DNA from 2 places in the Shigella dysenteriae genome. Region 2 is predicted to be linked to the other one. Evidence: predicted binding sites of a transcription regulator. Region 2 holds the regulator's gene; the other holds the start of a gene.
What was found. The regulator sigma-54, encoded in region 2, starts transcription at its own class of promoters, with help from an activator protein. The targets are predictions, from matches to a motif close to GTTGGCACANNTTTCGCTNT.
Positions count from the first base shown of each region.

Region 1: the regulator sigma-54 is predicted to act here: its motif matches at 4,771-4,790, upstream of hycA (formate hydrogenlyase regulator HycA).

Region 1 is NZ_CP055055.1:3,639,391-3,651,163, forward strand. It holds gene hycE (formate hydrogenlyase subunit HycE) at 1-772, opposite strand, end outside; gene hycD (formate hydrogenlyase subunit HycD) at 790-1,713, opposite strand; gene hycC (formate hydrogenlyase subunit 3) at 1,716-3,542, opposite strand; gene hycB (formate hydrogenlyase subunit HycB) at 3,539-4,150, opposite strand; gene hycA (formate hydrogenlyase regulator HycA) at 4,275-4,736, opposite strand; gene hypA (hydrogenase maturation nickel metallochaperone HypA) at 4,948-5,298, shown strand; gene hypB (hydrogenase nickel incorporation protein HypB) at 5,302-6,174, shown strand; gene hypC (hydrogenase 3 maturation protein HypC) at 6,165-6,437, shown strand; gene hypD (hydrogenase formation protein HypD) at 6,437-7,558, shown strand; gene hypE (hydrogenase maturation carbamoyl dehydratase HypE) at 7,555-8,565, shown strand; gene flhA (formate hydrogenlyase transcriptional activator FlhA) at 8,639-10,717, shown strand; gene HUZ68_RS17470 (nitrous oxide-stimulated promoter family protein) at 10,754-11,107, opposite strand; gene HUZ68_RS17475 (hypothetical protein) at 11,139-11,318, opposite strand; gene mutS (DNA mismatch repair protein MutS) at 11,394-11,773, shown strand, end outside.
Region 2 is NZ_CP055055.1:4,239,815-4,251,587, reverse strand. It holds gene rapZ (RNase adapter RapZ) at 1-365, opposite strand, end outside; gene ptsN (PTS IIA-like nitrogen regulatory protein PtsN) at 411-902, opposite strand; gene hpf (ribosome hibernation promoting factor) at 1,020-1,307, opposite strand; gene rpoN (RNA polymerase factor sigma-54) at 1,330-2,763, opposite strand; gene lptB (LPS export ABC transporter ATP-binding protein) at 2,811-3,536, opposite strand; gene lptA (lipopolysaccharide ABC transporter substrate-binding protein LptA) at 3,543-4,100, opposite strand; gene lptC (LPS export ABC transporter periplasmic protein LptC) at 4,069-4,644, opposite strand; gene kdsC (3-deoxy-manno-octulosonate-8-phosphatase KdsC) at 4,641-5,207, opposite strand; gene kdsD (arabinose-5-phosphate isomerase KdsD) at 5,228-6,214, opposite strand; gene HUZ68_RS20250 (calcium/sodium antiporter) at 6,228-7,205, opposite strand; gene mlaF (phospholipid ABC transporter ATP-binding protein MlaF) at 7,415-8,224, shown strand; gene mlaE (lipid asymmetry maintenance ABC transporter permease subunit MlaE) at 8,232-9,014, shown strand; gene mlaD (outer membrane lipid asymmetry maintenance protein MlaD) at 9,019-9,570, shown strand; gene mlaC (phospholipid-binding protein MlaC) at 9,589-10,224, shown strand; gene mlaB (lipid asymmetry maintenance protein MlaB) at 10,224-10,517, shown strand; gene ibaG (BolA family iron metabolism protein IbaG) at 10,677-10,931, shown strand; gene murA (UDP-N-acetylglucosamine 1-carboxyvinyltransferase) at 10,986-11,773, shown strand, end outside.

The sequences.
Region 1 (11,773 bases), 600 kb from region 2:
TTTCCACCGACGTGGTGTAGGCGGTGCTGTGAGCAAAGCCGCAGATCCCGCACACACGGTCAGAGAGGAAGGTCACTTCGTTGTAACCCATACGGGTTTCCGCCAGTTTTTCCATGCCGCGATGAACGTAGAACAGACGGTAGTCGGCGTCGATAATGTTTTCGCCATCGACGAACAGACGGAAATGACCCGGTTCGTCAGAAGTGACGTGCAGCGGACCAATCGGCACGACGTTGTTTTTCTTGTCGCCCAGTTCGTTGATGAACTCGTAGGTTTCAGCATCGGTGGTCGGTGCCGGACGTTGACGATAATCCATGCTGTCTTTACGCAGCGGATAAAGTTCATCCGGCCAGTCATCCGGCAGCACCAGACGGCGTTCATCCGGCAGCCCTACCGGAATCAAACCGTACATATCGCGCACTTCGCGCTCGCCCCACACCGCCGCCGGAACGCGCGGCGTCACGGACGGATACTCCGGTTTGTTGGCATCAACTTCGACGCGAACCGTTACCCAACACTTGGTGCCCTTCTCCATCGACAGCACGTAATAAACGGCGTAATGACCATTCAGTTTGCGTTCGTCGTTACCAAACAGCACCGACAGCCAGCCACTCTGTTTGTAGTAAAGAAACTCCACCACTTCCGGCAGGTAGTTCACCTTTACGGTGACAGTCAGCTGATCTTTGGTCTGCCAGGCGTGGTCCAGCACGACGCCCGGAAATGCCTCATTCAGCGCGGCGAGATAATGTTGACCTAATTTTTCTTCAGACATGCTCAAACTCTCTTTAATCACGCCGCCAGCAAGGAGACGAACGCTAAAAATGCAAAGCCAAACCCAGCCCAGGTAATGCGCGGAGTAATATCAAGACGCAGACGGGCCATGCTGTTTTCGAACAGCGCGATAACCAGGACGCCGACCACCAGTTTGATGATGGCAATCACCAGCGCCAGCAGCAGCCCACCGACGGTGAAGGTTTCCATTTGTCCCCACGGAATAAACACCCCGACGAACATCTGCAGCACCACCAACTGTTTCAGGCTGATACCCCATTTCATGACGCCAAAGCCGCTGCCGCTGTACTCAGAGAGCGGACCTTCCTGCAACTCCTGCTCGGCTTCCGCCAGGTCGAACGGCAGTTTGCCCATTTCGATAAAAGTGGCGAACGCACAGGCACAAAGCGCCAGCACCAGCGGGATGCTCTGGCTCAGCGGCCAGTGATAAACGGTGTCGGTGATGTTGCTGATGTTGGTGGAACCGGCAACCTGTGCGGCAACCCACAGACCAAGCAGCAGCATCGGTTCGACCAGCACGCCAAGCATCGCTTCACGGCTCGCGCCGATAGCAGTAAACGGGCTACCGGTATCCAGACCGGAAATGGCAAAGAAGAAACGCGCGATGGCAAAGAGATACAGTAAGGTGATCAAATCGCCCAGTTGCGGCAGCGGAGAACCAACGGTCACCACCGGCAGCGCAGTAGCGATAGTCAGCATGACGCCCACCATCACATACGGCGTCAGGCGGAACACCCAGCCGGAGGCATCCGGGCCAACGCTCTGACGCCCCAGCAGTTTGATAATGTCGCGATACTCCTGCAACACGCCCGGCCCGCGACGGTTATGCAAGCGGGCGCGCGCCACGCGGGTTATACCGGAGAGCAGCGGCGCAACGGCAAATAACACCAGCGCCTGAATTAACGGATATAAAACACTCATTCTCAGGCTCCTCGTGAAACAATAATCACCACCAGTACCGCCAGTTCAACCAGCGCCATCCGGCGGAACAGCAACGCACTCCCCTCGCACTGCCAGCCCGGCACCAGCGACACCGGATTCAGCCATTTGCGCAGTTTCAGCACCGGCGCAAACGCCTGTTTCACCGGCATGGCAAAACCGTGAGCGGTAATCACCATTGATTTTTCGTGGTCGTAGCCGCACACCCAGGCCGCGCCGCGGGAACGCGATGGCAAACGATCGCCTTTGCAAATCGCCATAATGATGAATGGCAGCAGCGGGCAGGCAATCAGCAGCAACGTGATCATCGGTTGAGAAACGGTGGTGTTAGCAGGCTCCAGCGGCAGAGGTACAGCAGCAGAGAGCATCGGCAATAGCCACGGCGCAGCAACACCACCAATTACGCAGCAAATCGCCAGTGCCACTACGCTTACGCTCATCAGGAGCGGCGCACAGGTGGCGTTTTCGGCTTCTTTGGTACGCGGCGCACCGAGGAACGTGACGCCATAGACTTTCGCCATACACATCACCGCCAGCGCACCGGTAATTGCCAGACCCACAGCAAGCAGTGGCCCCAGCAGACGGGCAACAAACGCGCCACTATTGCTCAGTTTGAAAAAGGATTGATAGATAACCCATTCCCCGGCAAACCCGTTCAGCGGCGGCAGCGCAGCCATTGCCATCAACCCGACTAACATGGCGATGGAGATAACCGGCATTTTCTTGCCAATACCACCGAGTTTTTCGATATCGCGATGACCGGTACGGAACCAGACGCTCCCCGCCCCGAGGAACAGTACGCTTTTGAACAGGCTATGGTTAAGCAGATGGTACAGACCACCGACCAGGCCAAGAGCAATCAGCGCCGGTTGTTCGAGCGCGATACCCGTTACGCCAGCGCCCAGCCCCAGCAGGATAATGCCGATATTTTCCAGGGTGTGGTAAGCCAGCAGACGCTGGATGTTATGCTCCATCAGCGCATACAGACCACCGACGAACGCGGTGATCATACCAAGCACCAGCAGCACGATCCCCCACCACAGCGGTGCATTACCGCCCAGCAGTGACAGGGTTAAAATGCCCAGCAGGCCAATTTTCATGACTACCGTAGAAAACAACGCGGCAGCTGGCGCAGAGGCGTTCGCATGTGCCTGCGGCACCCAGCCGTGCAGCGGAATAATCCCGGCCAGCAGGCCAAAGCCAATCACACTGAGCAGCCAGATATCGGAACCGAGCGGCAGCTGTTGCATACGCATATCCAGCAGGCGCAGATCCAGCGTGCCGTAACGCTGCCACAGCAGCCAGCAAGCAATCGCCAGCAGCAGAGTGCCAAGACGCCCCAGCGCAAACCACAGTTTGCCCTCTTTGCTGTTGCTGGTGAGGAACACCGCACACAAGGCCATGACTTCGGCCATTACCACGAACATGCCGAGGTTGCTGGCAATGACGGCGCAGACGGCGGCAGCCATCAACATATTGATCTGCAAGCCGTTGCACTTCACCTGCGCGTGGCGATGCCAGTCAATGTTGTAGAGGCTGACAAACAGACCGCACAGACCGAGCGTAATCAGCCAAATCGCGTTAAGCGGAGAGATTTGCACATCGTAGCTTACCAGCGACAGCGCACCGCTCACGCCAACCGCGCCAGTCAGTACAGTGAAGCCCGCGGCTGCCGTATACAGACTACCAACCGCGCCGCCAATTCCGGCTATCCAGCCGCTTAGCGCCTTTTGAAAAGAAAAGAGAAATGCCAGAACAGCGGCGGCGACAAACCACGCCACGCCGCTATTGATCAGGGAAATTGCGCTCATTTAGCCTCTCCACTTTGAGCCTGCTGAAACAAGGTGAGATCGCCAAAGTCCGTGTTAAAGGTCAGCTCACGCTTACGTTTGCTGACGCGGGCGATATCGGTGTTATCCACCAGATGCAGGGCTTTAGTCGGGCACATCCGCACGCAGGCCGGACCTTGTTCATCAAAGCTACAAAGGTCACATTTTACGGCGATCGCGCGAATACCTGGCACCCAGTCAAGCAATGTGCTGACACGCGCCGGAGCAGGCGGTGCCGGTGGCGCTTTCGGGGTATTGGCGTTTGCCGGAATATCCAGCGGACGGCTGCCGGAAAATTCAATTGCGCCAAACGGGCAGGCGATGCCGCACAGTTTGCAGCTTACGCACAGGCTTTCATTCAACTGCACGGCCCCATCAACGCGGGTGATGGCGTTAACCGGGCAGACCACCGCGCAGGGTGCATCTTCACAGTGGTGACAGAGCTGCGGCGCAGATTCTTTTTCATTTAGCATCACTCTCAGGCGCGGCATTGATTGCAGGCCGTGCTGGCGATGCGTCTCTGAACAGGCGGCCTCACAAGTGTGGCAGCCGATACAGAGCGTGGAGTCAGCAATTACAAAACGATTCACCAGGCATTCCTCAGGTGATTGTCATTTTTGACGAAAACATGCCGATGAAATGTCATTTTCGACACTCATCGACACGCCCATCCCCAAACAGGCGTAACGCCTGCAAAACGGGCAAAGCCTCAGCTCATGCTGCCGGGCTTTGTCCCTTTACCAGTTGGCTTAAATTCACCGGCACATTGTTTTCAATAGCGGTGTATAAGCTGTCGTAAACGCCAGCGATTTTTTCGAGATAGTGTTCCAGAACCTGTTCGCGATCGCGGATGTTGACCTTGCCATCAATCATGCCGTCAATGCTCAGTTGTGCCTGCGCAATCCGCTGTTTGTCTTCGCCATCTTTTGTTTCGACGTAATACTCGATGGTGTGGCTGTTAAAGCCATCCGCCAGGGTGACGTAAATACGAAAATGTTCAAAAAGGACGAAACAGAGTTCTTTGTCCGGCGCGCAGCTCATGGCGTGATGCAGGCGCGCTTTCGATAACGTGATCCCCTGAACCAGCGAATTGCAGTAGATGTGCCACTGGTCCTGTAGGCGACGATGCCGCTGTGCGATGTAATCGGCTTTCTCGCTTATTTCCCAAATAGTCATTGTCAGGTTACCCGTTTAACAGAGATGCCAGCTTTAAGCATTTTTTGTGCCAACTTTTAATTTATTGTTATTAAAGAGATTTTTAAGCTAAAGATGAATTTCGTCGCCGTGTCGACGTGTCATTTCGACATCATCGACATTATTCACCGCAGGGATAATCAACACTGGCACAATTATTGCTTGTAGCTGGCAATAGTTAATGGGAGGCGATATGCACGAAATAACCCTCTGCCAACGGGCACTGGAATTGATCGAACAGCAGGCCGCAAAACACGGCGCAAAACGCGTAACTGGGGTCTGGCTCAAAATTGGCGCATTTTCTTGTGTCGAAACCAGCTCTCTTGCCTTTTGTTTTGATCTGGTTTGCCGCGGCAGCGTGGCGGAAGGTTGTAAACTGCACCTCGAAGAACAAGAGGCCGAATGCTGGTGTGAAACATGCCAACAGTATGTGACGCTACTGACCCAGCGCGTCCGCCGCTGTCCACAGTGTCATGGTGACATGCTACAGATTGTGGCAGACGACGGTTTACAGATTCGGCGGATAGAAATAGACCAGGAGTGAGCGATGTGTACAACATGCGGTTGCGGTGAAGGCAACCTGTATATCGAGGGTGATGAACATAACCCTCATTCCGCGTTTCGTAGCGCGCCATTTGCCCCGGCGGCACGCCCGAAGATGAAAATCACCGGCATTAAAGCGCCTGAATTTACCCCCAGCCAGACTGAAGAAGGCGACCTGCATTACGGTCATGGCGAAGCGGGCACTCACGCGCCGGGCATGAGCCAGCGCCGGATGCTGGAAGTCGAAATTGACGTGCTGGACAAAAACAACCGTCTGGCTGAACGCAACCGCGCGCGCTTTGCTGCCCGCAAGCAACTGGTGCTCAACCTGGTTTCCAGCCCTGGTTCCGGTAAAACCACCCTGCTGACGGAAACCTTAATGCGCCTGAAAGACAGCGTTCCGTGCGCGGTTATTGAAGGCGATCAGCAAACCGTGAACGATGCCGCACGCATTCGCGCTACCGGCACACCAGCGATTCAGGTGAACACCGGTAAAGGCTGCCATCTTGACGCACAGATGATTGCCGATGCCGCACCGCGTCTGCCACTGGACGATAACGGTATTCTGTTTATCGAAAACGTTGGCAACCTCGTATGCCCGGCCAGCTTCGATCTCGGTGAAAAACACAAAGTGGCGGTGCTTTCCGTTACCGAAGGTGAAGACAAACCGCTGAAATATCCGCATATGTTTGCCGCCGCCTCGCTGATGCTGCTCAACAAAGTTGACCTGTTGCCGTATCTCAACTTTGACGTTGAGAAGTGCATCGCCTGCGCCCGCGAAGTCAATCCAGAAATTGAAATCATCCTTATTTCCGCCACCAGCGGCGAAGGGATGGACCAGTGGCTGAACTGGCTGGAGACACAGCGATGTGCATAGGCGTTCCCGGCCAGATCCGCACCATTGACGGCAACCAGGCGAAAGTCGACGTCTGCGGCATTCAGCGCGATGTCGATTTAACGTTAGTCGGCAGCTGCGATGAAAACGGTCAGCCGCGCGTGGGCCAGTGGGTACTGGTTCACGTTGGCTTTGCCATGAGCGTAATTAATGAAGCCGAAGCGCGCGACACTCTCGACGCCTTACAAAACATGTTTGACGTTGAGCCGGATGTCGGCGCGCTGTTGTATGGCGAGGAAAAATAATGCGTTTTGTTGATGAATATCGCGCGCCGGAACAGGTGATGCAGTTAATTGAGCATCTGCGCGAACGTGCTTCACATCTCTCTTACACCGCCGAACGCCCTCTGCGGATTATGGAAGTGTGCGGTGGTCATACCCACGCCATTTTTAAATTCGGCCTCGACCAGTTACTGCCGGAAAACGTTGAGTTTATCCACGGTCCGGGTTGCCCGGTGTGCGTACTGCCGATGGGCAGAATCGACACCTGCGTGGAGATTGCCAGCCATCCGGAAGTCATCTTCTGTACCTTTGGCGACGCCATGCGCGTGCCGGGGAAACAGGGATCGCTGTTGCAGGCAAAAGCACGCGGTGCCGATGTGCGCATCGTTTACTCGCCGATGGATGCGTTGAAACTGGCGCAGGAGAATCCAACCCGCAAAGTGGTGTTCTTAGGCTTAGGTTTTGAAACCACCATGCCGACCACCGCTATCACTCTGCAACAGGCGAAAGCGCGTGATGTGCAGAATTTTTACTTCTTCTGCCAGCACATTACGCTTATCCCGACGCTTCGCAGTTTGCTGGAACAGCCGGATAACGGTATCGACGCGTTCCTCGCGCCGGGCCACGTTAGTATGGTTATCGGCACTGATGCCTATAATTTTATCGCCAGCGATTTTCAGCGTCCGCTGGTGGTCGCTGGTTTCGAACCCCTTGATCTACTGCAAGGCGTGGTGATGCTGGTGGAGCAGAAAATAGCGGCCCACAGCAAGGTAGAGAATCAGTATCGTCGGGTGGTACCGGATGCCGGTAACCTGCTGGCGCAACAGGCGATTGCCGATGTGTTCTGTGTCAACGGCGACAGCGAATGGCGCGGCTTAGGCGTGATTGAATCTTCTGGCGTGCACCTGACGCCGGATTATCAACGATTCGATGCCGAAGCACATTTCCGCCCGGCACCGCAGCAGGTCTGCGATGACCCGCGCGCGCGTTGTGGCGAAGTCTTGACGGGCAAATGTAAGCCGCATCAATGCCCGCTGTTTGGTAACACCTGTAATCCTCAAACCGCGTTTGGTGCGCTGATGGTTTCCTCCGAAGGAGCGTGCGCCGCGTGGTATCAGTATCGTCAGCAGGAGAGTGAAGCGTGAATAATATCCAACTCGCCCACGGCAGCGGCGGCCAGGCGATGCAGCAATTAATCAACAGCCTGTTTATGGAAGCCTTTGCCAACCCGTGGCTGGCAGAGCAGGAAGATCAGGCACGTCTTGATCTGGCGCAACTGGTAGCGGAAGGCGACCGTCTGGCGTTCTCCACCGACAGTTACGTTATTGACCCGCTGTTCTTCCCTGGCGGTAATATCGGCAAGCTGGCGATTTGCGGCACCGCCAATGACGTTGCGGTCAGTGGCGCTATTCCGCGCTATCTCTCCTGTGGCTTTATCCTCGAAGAAGGATTGCCGATGGAGACACTGAAAGCCGTAGTGACCAGCATGGCAGAAACCGCCCGCACGGCAGGCATTGCCATCGTTACTGGCGATACTAAAGTGGTGCAGCGCGGCGCGGCAGATAAACTGTTTATCAACACCGCGGGCATGGGCGCAATTCCGGCGAATATTCACTGGGGCGCACAGACGCTAACCGCAGGCGATGTATTGCTGGTTAGCGGTACACTCGGCGACCACGGGGCGACTATCCTTAACCTGCGTGAGCAGCTGGGGCTGGATGGCGAACTGGTCAGCGACTGCGCGGTGCTGACGCCGCTTATTCAGACGCTGCGTGACATTCCCGGCGTGAAAGCGCTGCGTGATGCCACCCGTGGTGGTGTAAACGCGGTGGTTCATGAGTTCGCGGCAGCCTGCGGTTGCGGTATTGAAATTTCAGAAGCGGCACTGCCGGTTAAACCAGCCGTGCGCGGCGTTTGCGAACTGCTGGGACTGGACGCCCTGAACTTTGCCAACGAAGGCAAACTGGTGATCGCCGTTGAACGCAACGCGGCAGAGCAAGTGCTGGCAGCGTTACATTCCCATCCACTGGGGAAAGACGCGGCGCTGATTGGTGAAGTGGTGGAACGTAAAGGTGTTCGTCTTGCCGGTCTGTATGGCGTGAAACGAACCCTCGATTTACCACACGCCGAACCGCTTCCGCGTATATGCTAATAAAATTCTAAATCTCCTATAGTTAGTCAATGACCTTTTGCACCGCTTTGCGGTGCTTTCCTGGAAGAACAAAATGTCATATACACCGATGAGTGATCTCGGACAGCAAGGGTTGTTCGACATCACTCGGACACTATTGCAGCAGCCCGATCTGGCCTCGCTGTGTGAGGCTCTTTCGCAACTGGTAAAGCGTTCTGCGCTCGCCGACAACGCGGCTATTGTGTTGTGGCAAGCGCAGACTCAACGTGCGTCTTATTACGCATCGCGTGAAAAAGACACCCCTATTAAATATGAAGACGAAACTGTTCTGGCACACGGTCCGGTACGCAGCATTTTGTCGCGCCCTGATACGCTGCATTGCAGTTACGAAGAATTTTGTGAAACCTGGCCGCAGCTGGCCGCAGGTGGGCTATACCCAAAATTTGGTCACTATTGCCTGATGCCACTGGCGGCGGAAGGGCATATTTTTGGTGGCTGTGAATTTATTCGTTATGACGATCGCCCCTGGAGCGAAAAAGAGTTCAATCGTCTGCAAACATTTACGCAGATCGTTTCTGTCGTCACCGAACAAATCCAGAGTCGCGTCGTTAACAATGTCGACTATGAGTTGTTATGCCGGGAACGCGATAACTTCCGCATCCTGGTCGCCATCACCAACGCGGTGCTTTCCCGCCTGGATATGGACGAACTGGTCAGCGAAGTCGCCAAAGAAATCCATTACTATTTCGATATTGACGATATCAGCATTGTCTTACGCAGCCACCGTAAAAACAAACTCAACATCTACTCCACTCACTATCTTGATAAACAGCATCCCGCCCACGAACAGAGCGAAGTCGATGAAGCCGGAACCCTCACCGAACGCGTGTTCAAAAGTAAAGAGATGCTGCTGATTAATCTCCACGAGCGGGATGATTTAGCCCCCTATGAACGCATGTTGTTCGATACCTGGGGCAACCAGATTCAAACCTTGTGCCTGTTACCGCTGATGTCTGGCGACACCATGCTGGGCGTGCTGAAACTGGCGCAATGTGAAGAGAAAGTGTTTACCACTACCAATCTGAATTTACTGCGCCAGATTGCCGAACGTGTGGCAATCGCTGTCGATAACGCCCTCGCCTATCAGGAAATCCATCGTCTGAAAGAACGGCTGGTTGATGAAAACCTCGCCCTGACCGAGCAGCTCAACAATGTTGATAGTGAATTTGGCGAGATTATTGGCCGCAGCGAAGCCATGTACAGCGTGCTTAAACAAGTTGAAATGGTGGCGCAAAGTGACAGTACCGTGCTGATCCTCGGTGAAACTGGCACGGGTAAAGAGCTGATTGCCCGTGCTATCCATAATCTCAGTGGGCGTAATAATCGCCGCATGGTCAAAATGAACTGCGCGGCGATGCCTGCCGGATTGCTGGAGAGCGATCTGTTTGGTCATGAACGTGGGGCTTTTACTGGTGCCAGCGCCCAGCGTATCGGTCGTTTTGAACTGGCGGATAAAAGCTCCCTGTTCCTCGACGAAGTGGGCGATATGCCACTGGAGTTACAGCCGAAGTTGCTGCGTGTATTGCAGGAACAGGAGTTTGAACGCCTCGGCAGCAACAAAATCATTCAGACGGACGTGCGTCTAATCGCCGCGACTAACCGCGATCTGAAAAAAATGGTCGCCGACCGAGAGTTCCGTAGCGATCTCTATTACCGCCTGAACGTATTTCCGATCCACCTGCCGCCACTACGCGAGCGTCCGGAAGATATTCCGCTGCTGGCGAAAGCCTTTACCTTCAAAATTGCCCGTCGTCTGGGGCGCAATATCGACAGCATTCCTGCCGAGACGCTGCGCACCTTGAGCAATATGGAGTGGCCGGGTAACGTACGCGAACTGGAAAACGTCATTGAGCGCGCGGTATTGCTAACACGCGGCAACGTGCTGCAGCTGTCATTGCCAGATATTGCTTTACCGGAGCCTGAAACGCCGCCTGCCGCAACGGTTGTCGCTCAGGAGGGCGAAGATGAATATCAGTTGATTGTTCGCGTGCTGAAAGAAACTAACGGTGTGGTTGCCGGGCCTAAAGGCGCTGCGCAACGTCTGGGGCTGAAACGCACGACCCTGCTGTCACGGATGAAGCGACTGGGAATTGATAAATCGGCATTGATTTAACTGCAAATTGCCGGACAGATCTGACTGTCCGGCATACTATTCACGAGGTTTTTTCGGACGATATTTTTCCGGCAGTTCTGGCACCGGACGCTTGTCATCGATGAGATGACGCGCGGTTAAGATCGGATGACGCCACAGCATTCTCGGCCCGGCCCAACGCATAATCTGTTTCATCTCTTCACGCTTTGCAGGCTGGTAACAGTGCACCGGACACTGCTTACAGGCTGGTTTCTCTTCGCCGAACACACATTTATCCAGCCGCTTTTGCGCGTAAGCAAACAACGCCTCGGAATGCTCCGGCTCCGCTGACGCCTGCGGGCATTTCGCTTGATAAAGATCGATCATTTTTTTAATCGTCAGTTTTTCACGAGAGATACGCTTGCCGGACATGCTGCCTCCACCTCATTAAGATGCATTTATATTACAACTTAATCTTAAAGGGCACTATGACTCTAAAGAAGAAGGGTTCGCCAACCGACGCAATTTTGCGTACTTGCTTCATAAGCATCACGCAAAAGCTGCAAAACAGCATCTTTCCCGGAACCAGCATCAAGAACTCGCCGTTCGCTTCTTCCCCTGAAATGATTAACTCCGGTATCATGTGCGCCTTATGTGATTACAACGAAAATAAAAACCATCACACCCCATTTAATATCAGGGAACCGGACATAACCCCATGAGTGCAATAGAAAATTTCGACGCCCATACGCCCATGATGCAGCAGTATCTCAAGCTGAAAGCCCAGCATCCCGAGATCCTGCTGTTTTACCGGATGGGTGATTTTTATGAACTGTTTTATGACGACGCAAAACGCGCGTCGCAACTGCTGGATATTTCACTGACCAAACGAGGTGCTTCAGCGGGAGAGCCGATCCCGATGGCGGGGATCCCCTACCATGCGGTGGAAAACTACCTCGCCAAACTGGTGAATCAGGGCGAGTCCGTTGCCATCTGCGAACAAATTGGCGACCCGGCGACCAGCAAAGGTCCGGTTGAGCGCAAAGTTGTGCGTATCGTTACGCCAGGCACCATCAGCGATGAAGCCCTGTTGCAGGA
Region 2 (11,773 bases):
AGATCGCTTTCTTTGTCGATAGCACTTTCCAGCGACAGGTTTTTGCTGGAAAGCGGATGCAGTCGGCGCGTGTCACTGTAACGACGAATTAAGGTATTACGGTCGGCATCCAGGAACAGGAGTTGCGGTGAGAAAGCGTCAGGCAGGTTACTCATCGCCTGTTCGAATATTTCTGGTGACTCCGGCATATTACGAACATCAATGCTGACGGCGGCAGAAATCTCGCGATCGGCCAGGGTTCGAGCCAGATCGGGTAACAACACTACGGGAAGGTTATCCACGCAGTAAAAACCCATATCTTCCAGCGCACGCAGGGCGACAGATTTACCTGAACCTGAACGTCCGCTGACGATCATCAGTACCATGTACTGTTTCTCCTCACAACGTCTAAAAGAGACATTACCGAATAACTACGCTTCATCCGGAGTACCTTCGGTATCCGTAATGATTTGATACAGCTCTTCATCGCTCTGGGCTGCGCGTAAACGGCGGCAGATGGTTTTGTCCGCCAGACGTTTCGCCACCAGCGACAGAGTATGCAGGTGCGTTTTAGTTTGGTCTGCCGGCACCAGCAGGGCAAAAAGTAAGTCCACCGGTTGGTTGTCGATGGCATCGAAAGCTATAGGCGTTTCGAGCTGAACGAAAACGCCAACGGCACGCAGAGTATCTTCTTCCAGTTTGCCATGCGGAATGGCAATACCATTGCCGATACCGGTACTGCCCATTTTTTCCCGCGTCAGGATAGCTTCAAAAACCACCTGAGGCGGCAGGCTAAGTTGTTTCGCCGCCAGCTCGCTGATGATTTCCAGGGCGCGTTTTTTGCTCTGACAGTGGACGCGGCTTCGCGTACATTCCCTGTTAAGAACACTGCTAAGCTGTAGAGTTGTATCATTATTTGTCATAATTTCACCTAAGAACCTGCCCACTCAAACAGTGGAACAGGCTCGGAGCATTAACCGTACAAATGGCCCGTTGTGCCGCACAACAGGCCGCCATGCACATGCTAATTGCCCGGACAATTAGTGTTGTTTCAGTTTATCTTTATGTTTGGTCAACTGGCGTGCCAGCTTATCAATTAAGCCATCAATGGCAGCGTACATGTCCTGACCTTCCGCGCTGGCATGAATTTCACCACCGTTTACATGCAGTGTTGCATCTGAGGTGTGGGTGACTTTTTCCACTTTCAGAACAACATAGACCTGGTTGATTCGGTCAAAATATTGCTCAAGTTTGGCAAATTTGGCTGTAACAAATTCGCGCAGTGCCTCGGTGATCTCGACGTTATTTCCGGTAATGTTGAGCTGCATAGTGTCTTCCTTATCGGTTGGGTCAAACGAGCTGTTTACGCTGGTTTGACGGCGGAATGGATAAAGACTCTCGGTACTTCGCAACAGTGCGGCGTGCCACCATGATACCTTGTTCCGACAGCAAAGAGGTTAACTTGCTGTCGCTCAACGGTTTCGCTGGGTTTTCCGCCGCGATTAATTTCTTCACCAGCGCACGAATCGCCGTAGAGGAAGCTTCGCCGCCGCCCTCGGTATTGACGTGACTGGAAAAGAAATACTTCAGTTCAAAAATGCCTCGTGGACTATGCAGGTATTTTTGCGTGGTCACGCGAGATATCGTCGATTCATGCATTTCGACAGCCTGGGCGATATCGGCCAGTACCATCGGTTTCATATATTCTTCGCCTTGCTCAAAGAAGGCTTGCTGCTGTTCAACGATACAGCGACTCACGCGCAGTAGCGTATCGTTACGGCTTTCCAGACTCTTGATCAACCATTTGGCATCCTGCAGATTGCTGCGGATAAACTGGCTGTCACCATCGTTGCGCGCGTTATTGCACATCGAGGCGTAGTGCTGGTTGATTTGCAGACGCGGAATGCTGTCACTGTTGAGTTCTACCGTCCAGTGACCGTTATGCTTACGCACCAGCACATCTGGAATGACATACTCAGGTTCGCCAGTCTGGATCGACTGCCCGGGGCGCGGATCGAGCGACTGGATCAGATTGACGGCTTCTTTCAGCACATCTTCTTTCAGACGCGTGACGCGCATTAAAGTGCGGAAGTCGTGATTGGCTAACAGATCGAGATGATCGCTAATGATCAGTCTGGCCTCTTCCAGCCACGGCGTGGTTTTATCGAATTGGGAGAGTTGGATCAGCAGGCAGTCACGCAGATCTTTTGCCGCCACACCGACCGGATCAAACCGTTGGATCCGCTTAAGGACGGCTTCAACTTCGTCGATGTCGATCTCTTCATCGCCCATACTTTCGAGAATATCTTCCAGCGGGACAGTCAGATAACCGGTGTCATCAACGGCATCGACGATAGAGGTAGCAATAGCGCGGTCAGTGTCGGAAAACGGTGTCAGCTCGACCTGCCACATCAGGTAATCCTGCAAGGTCTGCGTCGTTTCGCCCTGATAGACCGGTAGCTCGTCGTCAATGTAGTCACCGCTGGTGCCGGATGGTGTACCAGCGGTGTAAATGGTGTCCCAACTGGCATCGAGCGGCAACTCTTCCGGCATCTCTTTTTGTTCGAGCGCGTCGGCGGTGTCCAGCGTTTCACTGTCTTGCGTTTCGCGGGTGTCGATTTCTTCATGAGTGTCGATTTGCTCAAGCAGCGGATTACTCTCCAGCGCCTGCTGTAGCTCCTGCTGAAGTTCCAGCGTCGACAACTGCAACAGACGAATTGCCTGTTGGAGCTGTGGCGTCATCGCCAGTTGTTGGCTAAGCCTGAGTTGCAAACCTTGCTTCATGTTCAGAATCGTACTCTCCTGCTAAAACGTCGCAAACTTCTACCCTATCAGAGTCTGAAGTCTTCCCCAAGGTATACACGCTTAACGTGTTCGTCTTGTAAGATTTCTGTAGGCGTGCCGTGGGCGATCAAATGCCCCTGACTGACGATATAAGCGCGTTCACAAACCGCCAGTGTTTCACGCACGTTGTGGTCAGTGATCAGCACGCCCAGGCCGCTGTCGCGCAGGTGCTCAATGATGCGTTTAATGTCGATAACCGAGATCGGGTCAACCCCGGCAAACGGTTCGTCGAGCAGAATAAATTTCGGATTCGCAGCCAGTGCGCGGGCAATTTCTACACGGCGACGTTCACCCCCGGAGAGTGACTGCCCCATGCTGTCACGCAGGTGCTCAATGTGAAACTCTTCCATCAGCTCGTTCGCGCGGTCTTCACGTTGTTCAGCAGACAAGTCGTCACGAATTTGCAGTACCGCCATCAGGTTATCGTAAACGCTGAGGCGACGGAAAATGGAGGCTTCCTGTGGCAGATAGCCGATACCGCGGCGCGCGCGTGCATGCAGAGGCAGCAGACTGATATCGTCATCATCAATAATGATGTTGCCCGCATCGCGCGGCACAATGCCAACAACCATATAGAAAGTGGTGGTCTTACCGGCACCGTTTGGCCCCAGCAGACCGACAATTTCCCCGGAGTTGACGGTCAGGCTGACGTCTTCTACCACGCGACGGCCTTTATAGGCTTTTGCAAGGTTCTTTGCAGTTAATGTTGCCATAACGAATTAATTACCCTTCTTCTGTGCCGGGGTCTGGCCTTTGTTGTTTTTGTCCTGCAGCTGCGACGGCACCAGAACGGTGGTTACACGCTTGCCTTTGTCGCTGAAAGCCTGCATTTTCTGCTCTTTCACCAGGTAAGTGATCTTATCGCCCTTAATGTTGCTATCGACCTGCTGCAGATAAGCATTACCCGTCAGAACGACAAAATCTTTTGCCAGTTCGTAGTGCATCTGGGAAGCGTGACCTTCAACGGGTTTACCGTTGTCCTGCATCTGGTAGAACGTTGCCGGTTTACCGTAGCCGTCAATCACTTCTTTACCTTGTTCGCCGCCCGGACGGGTAACGACCACTTTGTCGGCATTAATTTTGATGGTGCCCTGGGTGACGATGACATTACCGGTAAAGGTAACCACGTTGCCTTGCATATCAAGAGATTGCTGGTCCGATTCAATGTGGATCGGCTGATCAGTGTCTCCGGTTACGGCAAATGCCGGAATGCTGGCGGCCAGAAGTGAGCTGGCAAGCACAAGATTAAGGCTGAGTTTGTTTGTTTTGAATTTCATAGGATGTTCTAACCTTTTCAATCAGCTCGGCGTTCTTGCTGCGTAAGTTGCCGCGCATTTTCAGACCGCTGGAGTTAAATGTTGTTCCGTATAACGTGACGAGGTCTTCAGAGGTAACATCCTGCGTCACCAGATTGATCTGCGCGTTATCCGTCGTGATTCTGCGAAGTTGAGAGTCCGGCACGAGTGCGTTGACTTCAACGTGTCCATATAAATAGAGCATCCGGTCATTGGTCAGCTTGGCTTTATCTGCTTTTACGGACCATGTCGGGATTTTATCCTTATCAAACGTGGTAAGTACCGGCTGCGTAAACCACGAAACGGCCTGATCGGAATAATATTCAACGTGTTGAGCAATCAATCGATAGCTTAGCGCCCCTTCTGGGTTATAGACGAGCGTGTCCGTATGCTCGCTTTTATAGGTGGGATCATTGTTGTTGACGACCACCTGGGCGGTATCGTCTTTTTCGGCCATATTAATGCCGATCATCACCAGAACCGCCAGTGATAGCACAATGATAACCCAACGTCTGGCTTTACTCATATCGATTGCCCTTTGGCTTCATCCAGTTTGCCCTGCGCCAGGAGTAATAAGTCGCAAACTTCGCGCACTGCGCCACGACCGCCAGCAATGCGCGTCACGTAATCGGCGCGCGGGATCAACAGTGGATGCGCATCGGCCACGGCGACGCTTAAACCTACTTTTTCCATTACCGGCCAGTCGATGAGATCATCGCCGACATAAGCCACATTTTCCGGGGCAATCGCCAATTTTTCCAGCAGATCGCTAAAGGCGATCAGTTTGTTTGACTGCCCCTGATACAAGTGAGTGATCCCCAATGTGGCACAACGATCTTCTACCAGTTTAGCCTTTCGCCCGGTAATGATAGCGACTTCAATATCAGAGGTGAGCGCACAACGAATGCCATAACCGTCACGAACATTGAACGCTTTCAGCTCTTCGCCGTTATTGCCCATATAAATCAGGCCATCTGACAGTACGCCATCAACGTCGAGGATTAGCAGACGAATGTTCTCTGCTTTTGCTATAACGTCGGCGCTGACAGGGCCGTAACAGGTCGCAAGCGACGCACCTGCTTTGCTCATTGTTGTTTATCCTTGAATCTTTACACTACGCCTGCACGCAGTAAATCATGCATATGTAACACACCGAGTAAATGGTCGCCATCGGCAACCATCACGGAGGTGATATGGCGGGACTGCATTAAGTTCAGTGCCTCAACGGCCAGAATGCCAGGGCGCACGCGTATTCCCCCCGGCGTCATCACATCGGCAATACTTAACTGACGAACATCCACGCCCATATCGAAGACACGGCGTAAATCACCGTCGGTAAAGATGCCTTCAATCATCATATTGTCATCGCAAATGACAGTCATACCAAGATTTTTGCGGGTAACTTCCAGTAACGCGTCACGCAGACTGGCCGTTTTCTTAACATGCGGGATCTCATCGCCCGTATGCATAATATCGTTTACGCGCAGCAGAAGTTTACGACCCAGTGCGCCGCCTGGGTGTGAGAGCGCAAAATCTTCAGCAGTAAAGCCGCGTGCTTTTAACAGCGCGACAGCGAGGGCATCGCCCATAACCAGCGTGGCGGTGGTGCTGCTGGTCGGTGCCAGCCCTAACGGACAGGCTTCTTTCGCTACTTTAACACACAGATGCACATCTGCGGCGCGCGCCATGCTGCTCTCCGGGCGACCGGTGATGCAGATTAACGGTACGTGAAGACGCTTAAGCACTGGAATTAAGGCAGTGATTTCGCTGGATTCACCTGAGTTAGAGATAGCAATCACCACATCCTGTGGGGTGACCATGCCTAAATCACCATGCGCGGCTTCACCAGGATGGACGAAAAATGAAGGTGTACCGGTGCTGGCAAACGTTGCGGCCATTTTGCGCCCGATGTGCCCCGATTTCCCCATCCCCATGACGACAACTTTCCCTTTACACCAGAACATCTTTTCACAGGCAAGCGTGAAATTCTGATTGATGTATTGATCAAGCTCCGCCAGGCATTCACGTTCAATCGCCAGGACTTCTTTACCTGCTTGCTGAAAGTCAAAACCCGGTTGTAACTCTACGTGCGACATAATGCGTTTCCAGTTATTCAACGAGTATTGGCGATAACCAGTACAACATCGCCAGCCATACGATAAATCCGCCAGTTAATAATACCCCTACACCACGGCCCGGTTGCGGGGAGCGCCGCCAGCACAGCAACGCAAAAATAATGCTCACCAGCAACATCACGCTGTAGTCACGACTGTACGCCAGTGGATCAATCTCTCCTGGCGTTATCAGCGCGGGTAAACCCAACACGATGACAATATTAAAAATGTTTGCGCCAATGATATTTCCGACAGCAATGTCGTTTTCACCTTTGCGAACCCCCGCTATTGCGGTTGCCAGTTCCGGCAGGCTGGTTCCGATAGCAATTGCCGTCAGACCCATCGTCAACTTGCTGATGGCAAAGTAATTCGCCAGCACCGTGGCGTTATCAACCACCATCCGCGTGGCCACTGGCATGATGATAAGCGCAATGCCGAGCCATAAAAACGCGACGGGCAATCCGCCGTCACGCGGCAGCTCTGCAAGCTGCTCTCTGGTCAGGCTGTCAGTCCCCTGACGTTCAGCCTGACGTGCAAGTTTAACAATGAACAGCAGCCATAGCACAGCCAGAAAGAGGAGAAAGATACCATCGCTGCGACTAAGTTGTCCGTCATAGAGTACGGAACCGGCCACCACGCTGACCAACAACATTAAGGGTAATTCACGGCGTAGAACATCAGAATGGACGGTAAAAGGACGAACCAGCGCAGCCAGACCGAGGATCAGCAATATATTGATAATGTTTGAGCCGAGGGCTGTACCAACGGCTAAATCGCGTTGTTCGTGCAGAGACGCGGCAAGCGAGACGATGATTTCTGGTAACGATGTACCAATACTGACCACCGTCATGCCGATGATCAGCGGCGGGATGCCAAAGGTTCGGCAAAGAATAGACGCGGCAAAAACCAGGCGATCGGCACTGTAAACGACCAAAAGTAAACCAACAATTAACAGTGCCGTAGCTAAAAGCATCTAACGTCCTTTCTTCAGGTATACTCGCCGGTCCGCTGAAGATTTTCAGAAAGCCGTAACGGATTCTTAATTTTGACTTTATGCGGCTAAAAAGTAAAACAAATGCCAGCTTTCGCTAACCACGGCGGGTAATATTCTGTAAATATGTTGGGTTCAAGGTTAAATTGAGCGCCATGCTTAGAAAATCAACGCAAGACGAAGGGTGAATTATGGAGCAGTCTGTGGCGAATTTAGTCGATATGCGCGATGTCAGTTTTACGCGTGGCAATCGCTGCATCTTCGATAATATTTCCCTGACCGTGCCGCGAGGGAAGATCACGGCGATCATGGGGCCATCGGGCATCGGTAAAACGACGCTACTCCGTCTGATTGGCGGGCAAATCGCACCAGATCATGGTGAGATCCTTTTCGATGGTGAGAATATTCCGGCGATGTCTCGTTCGCGCCTGTATACAGTGCGCAAACGGATGAGCATGTTATTTCAGTCCGGGGCGTTGTTCACTGATATGAACGTATTTGACAACGTCGCCTATCCACTGCGCGAACATACCCAACTTCCCGCGCCATTGTTACATAGTACGGTGATGATGAAGCTGGAGGCCGTGGGGCTGCGTGGAGCGGCTAAACTAATGCCTTCTGAACTTTCCGGTGGGATGGCGCGGCGTGCAGCGCTGGCGCGTGCGATTGCGCTGGAGCCGGATCTCATCATGTTTGATGAGCCCTTTGTTGGGCAAGATCCCATTACCATGGGCGTACTGGTGAAGCTGATTTCTGAGCTGAACAGCGCGCTGGGCGTGACTTGTGTGGTGGTTTCTCACGATGTGCCGGAAGTGTTAAGTATTGCGGATCACGCCTGGATCCTGGCGGACAAAAAAATTGTCGCTCATGGCAGTGCCAAGGCGTTGCAGGCGAATCCTGATCCGCGCGTACGTCAGTTTCTGGACGGGATAGCTGACGGGCCTGTTCCGTTCCGCTATCCTGCCGGCGATTATCACGCTGATCTTTTACCAGGGAGTTAAGCCACTCATGCTGTTAAATGCGCTGGCGTCGCTCGGACATAAAGGGATTAAAACCCTGAGAACGTTCGGGCGGGCCGGGTTAATGTTATTCAATGCGCTGGTCGGCAAACCGGAATTTCGCAAACATGCGCCGCTGCTGGTGCGCCAGCTCTATAATGTCGGCGTCCTGTCGATGCTGATTATTGTAGTTTCTGGCGTGTTCATCGGAATGGTGTTGGGGCTGCAAGGTTATCTGGTTCTGACCACTTATAGTGCGGAAACCAGTCTGGGTATGCTGGTGGCGTTATCGCTACTGCGTGAACTGGGGCCGGTGGTTGCCGCGTTGTTGTTTGCCGGGCGTGCTGGTTCGGCGCTAACCGCAGAAATCGGCCTGATGCGCGCTACAGAGCAACTCTCCAGTATGGAGATGATGGCGGTGGATCCGCTGCGTCGGGTTATTTCTCCCCGTTTCTGGGCTGGGGTTATTTCATTACCACTGTTGACGGTTATTTTCGTCGCCGTGGGGATCTGGGGCGGATCGCTGGTCGGCGTCAGTTGGAAAGGCATTGATAGCGGGTTCTTCTGGTCGGCAATGCAAAATGCCGTCGACTGGCGTATGGATCTGGTCAACTGTCTGATTAAGAGCGTGGTGTTCGCCATCACGGTGACGTGGATTTCGTTGTTTAACGGCTACGATGCCATCCCGACGTCTGCCGGGATTAGCCGGGCAACCACTCGCACCGTTGTCCACTCGTCTCTGGCTGTTCTGGGGCTGGATTTTGTGCTGACCGCATTGATGTTTGGGAATTGAGTTCATGCAAACGAAAAAAAATGAAATTTGGGTGGGTATCTTTTTATTAGCAGCACTGCTGGCGGCGCTGTTTGTTTGCCTGAAGGCGGCGAACGTGACGTCAATACGTACTGAACCGACCTACACGCTTTATGCGACGTTCGATAACATTGGCGGCCTGAAAGCGCGCTCTCCGGTCAGCATTGGTGGTGTTGTTGTGGGCCGGGTGGCGGATATTACGCTGGACCCGAAAACCTATCTGCCACGCGTAACGCTGGAAATTGAACAACGTTATAACCACATTCCTGATACCAGTTCGCTGAGCATTCGTACTTCCGGCCTGCTGGGAGAACAATATCTGGCATTAAACGTCGGTTTTGAAGACCCGGAACTGGGGACTGCTATCCTGAAGGATGGCGATACAATTCAGGACACCAAGTCTGCGATGGTGCTGGAAGATCTCATTGGTCAGTTCCTTTACGGTAGTAAAGGCGATGACAATAAGAATAGTGGCGATGCGCCAGCTGCTGCGCCAGGTAATAATGAAACCACTGAACCTGTGGGTACAACGAAATAATTTCAGGAGAACCGACGCATGTTTAAACGTTTAATGATGGTCGCTTTGCTGGTGATTGCACCGCTGAGTGCGGCAACCGCGGCAGACCAGACCAATCCGTATAAGCTGATGGACGAGGCGGCGCAGAAAACGTTCGATCGCCTGAAGAATGAGCAACCGCAAATTCGGGCCAACCCGGATTATCTGCGTACCATTGTTGATCAGGAACTGCTGCCATACGTACAGGTGAAATACGCCGGTGCGCTGGTGCTGGGCCAGTATTACAAGAGTGCGACTCCCGCCCAGCGTGATGCTTACTTTGCCGCTTTCCGTGAGTACCTGAAGCAGGCTTACGGTCAGGCGCTGGCGATGTATCACGGTCAAACCTATCAGATTGCGCCAGAACAGCCGCTGGGTGATAAAACCATTGTGCCTATTCGCGTTACCATTATTGACCCGAATGGCCGCCCGCCGGTGCGTCTGGACTTCCAGTGGCGTAAAAACTCCCAGACGGGCAACTGGCAGGCTTACGACATGATTGCTGAAGGCGTCAGTATGATCACCACCAAACAAAACGAGTGGGGAACGCTGCTGCGTACCAAAGGTATCGACGGCCTGACTGCGCAACTGAAATCGATTTCTCAACAGAAAATCACTCTGGAAGAGAAAAAATAATGAGCGAGTCACTGAGCTGGATGCAGACGGGTGACACGCTGGCGTTATCCGGAGAGCTGGATCAGGACGTTCTGCTACCGCTTTGGGAAATGCGTGAGGAAGCGGTGAAGGGGGTTACCTGCATCGATCTTAGCCGTGTGTCCCGCGTGGATACGGGGGGACTGGCACTGCTGCTCCATCTTATCGATCTGGCGAAAAAGCAGGGCAACAATGTGACGCTTCAGGGGGTAAACGACAAAGTGTATACCCTGGCGAAATTGTATAATTTGCCTGCTGATGTGCTGCCTCGTTAAATTTTTTCAGGCCGGATATGGCGTTAACCGCCTGTCCGGCAAACCTGCCTGCAAGTCGAGCCTTGTCTGATTTATCAGCGAGGCTTTTTGCTTATTTATGCCAGCGCAACTTTGCTCTAAGATGTTTCGCTGGTTTATTAACTGATGATTGAAGATCCCATGGAAAATAATGAAATTCAGAGCGTGTTGATGAACGCTCTCTCCCTCCAGGAAGTCCACGTTTCCGGCGATGGCAGCCACTTTCAGGTTATTGCCGTGGGTGAGTTGTTTGACGGCATGAGTCGGGTTAAAAAACAGCAGACGGTCTATGGTCCGCTGATGGAATATATTGCGGATAACCGCATTCATGCTGTGTCGATCAAAGCGTATACCCCTGCGGAGTGGGCGCGCGATCGCAAACTGAACGGCTTTTGAGCTATGGGCGATTCGCCGGTAGCGGATATGAATTGTTAACTGAGAACAAACTAAATGGATAAATTTCGTGTTCAGGGGCCAACGAAGCTCCAGGGCGAAGTCACAATTTCCGGCGCTAAAAATGCTGCTCTGCCTATCCTTTTTGCCGCTCTACTGGCGGAAGAACCGGTAGAGATCCAGAACGTCCCGAAACTGAAAGACGTCGATACATCAATGAAGCTGCTAAGCCAGCTGGGTGCGAAAGTAGAACGTAATGGTTCTGTGCATATTGATGCCCGCGACGTTAATGTATTCTGCGCACCTTACGATCTGGTTAAAACCATGCGTGCTTCTATCTGGGCACTGGGGCCGCTGGTAGCGCGCTTTGGTCAGGGGCAAGTTTCACTACCTGGCGGTTGTACGATCGGTGCGCGTCCGGTTGATCTACACATTTCTGGCCTCGAACAATTAGGCGCGACCATCAAACTGGAAGAAGGTTACGTTAAAGCTTCCGTCGATGGTCGTCTGAAAGGCGCACATATCGTGATGGATAAAGTCAGCGTTGGCGCAACGGTGACCATCATGTGTGCTGCAACCCTGGCGGAAGGCACCACGATTATTGAAAACGCAGCGCGTGAACCGGAAATCGTCGATACCGCGAACTTCCTGATTACGCTGGGTGCGAAAATTAGCGGTCAGGGCACCGATCGTATCGTCATCGAAGGTGTGGAACGTTTAGGCGGCGGTGTCTATCGCGTGCTACCGGATCGTATCGAAACCGGTACTTTCCTGGTGGCGGCGGCGATTTCTCGCGGCAAAATTATCTGCCGTAACGCGCAGCCAGATACTCTCGACGCCGTGCT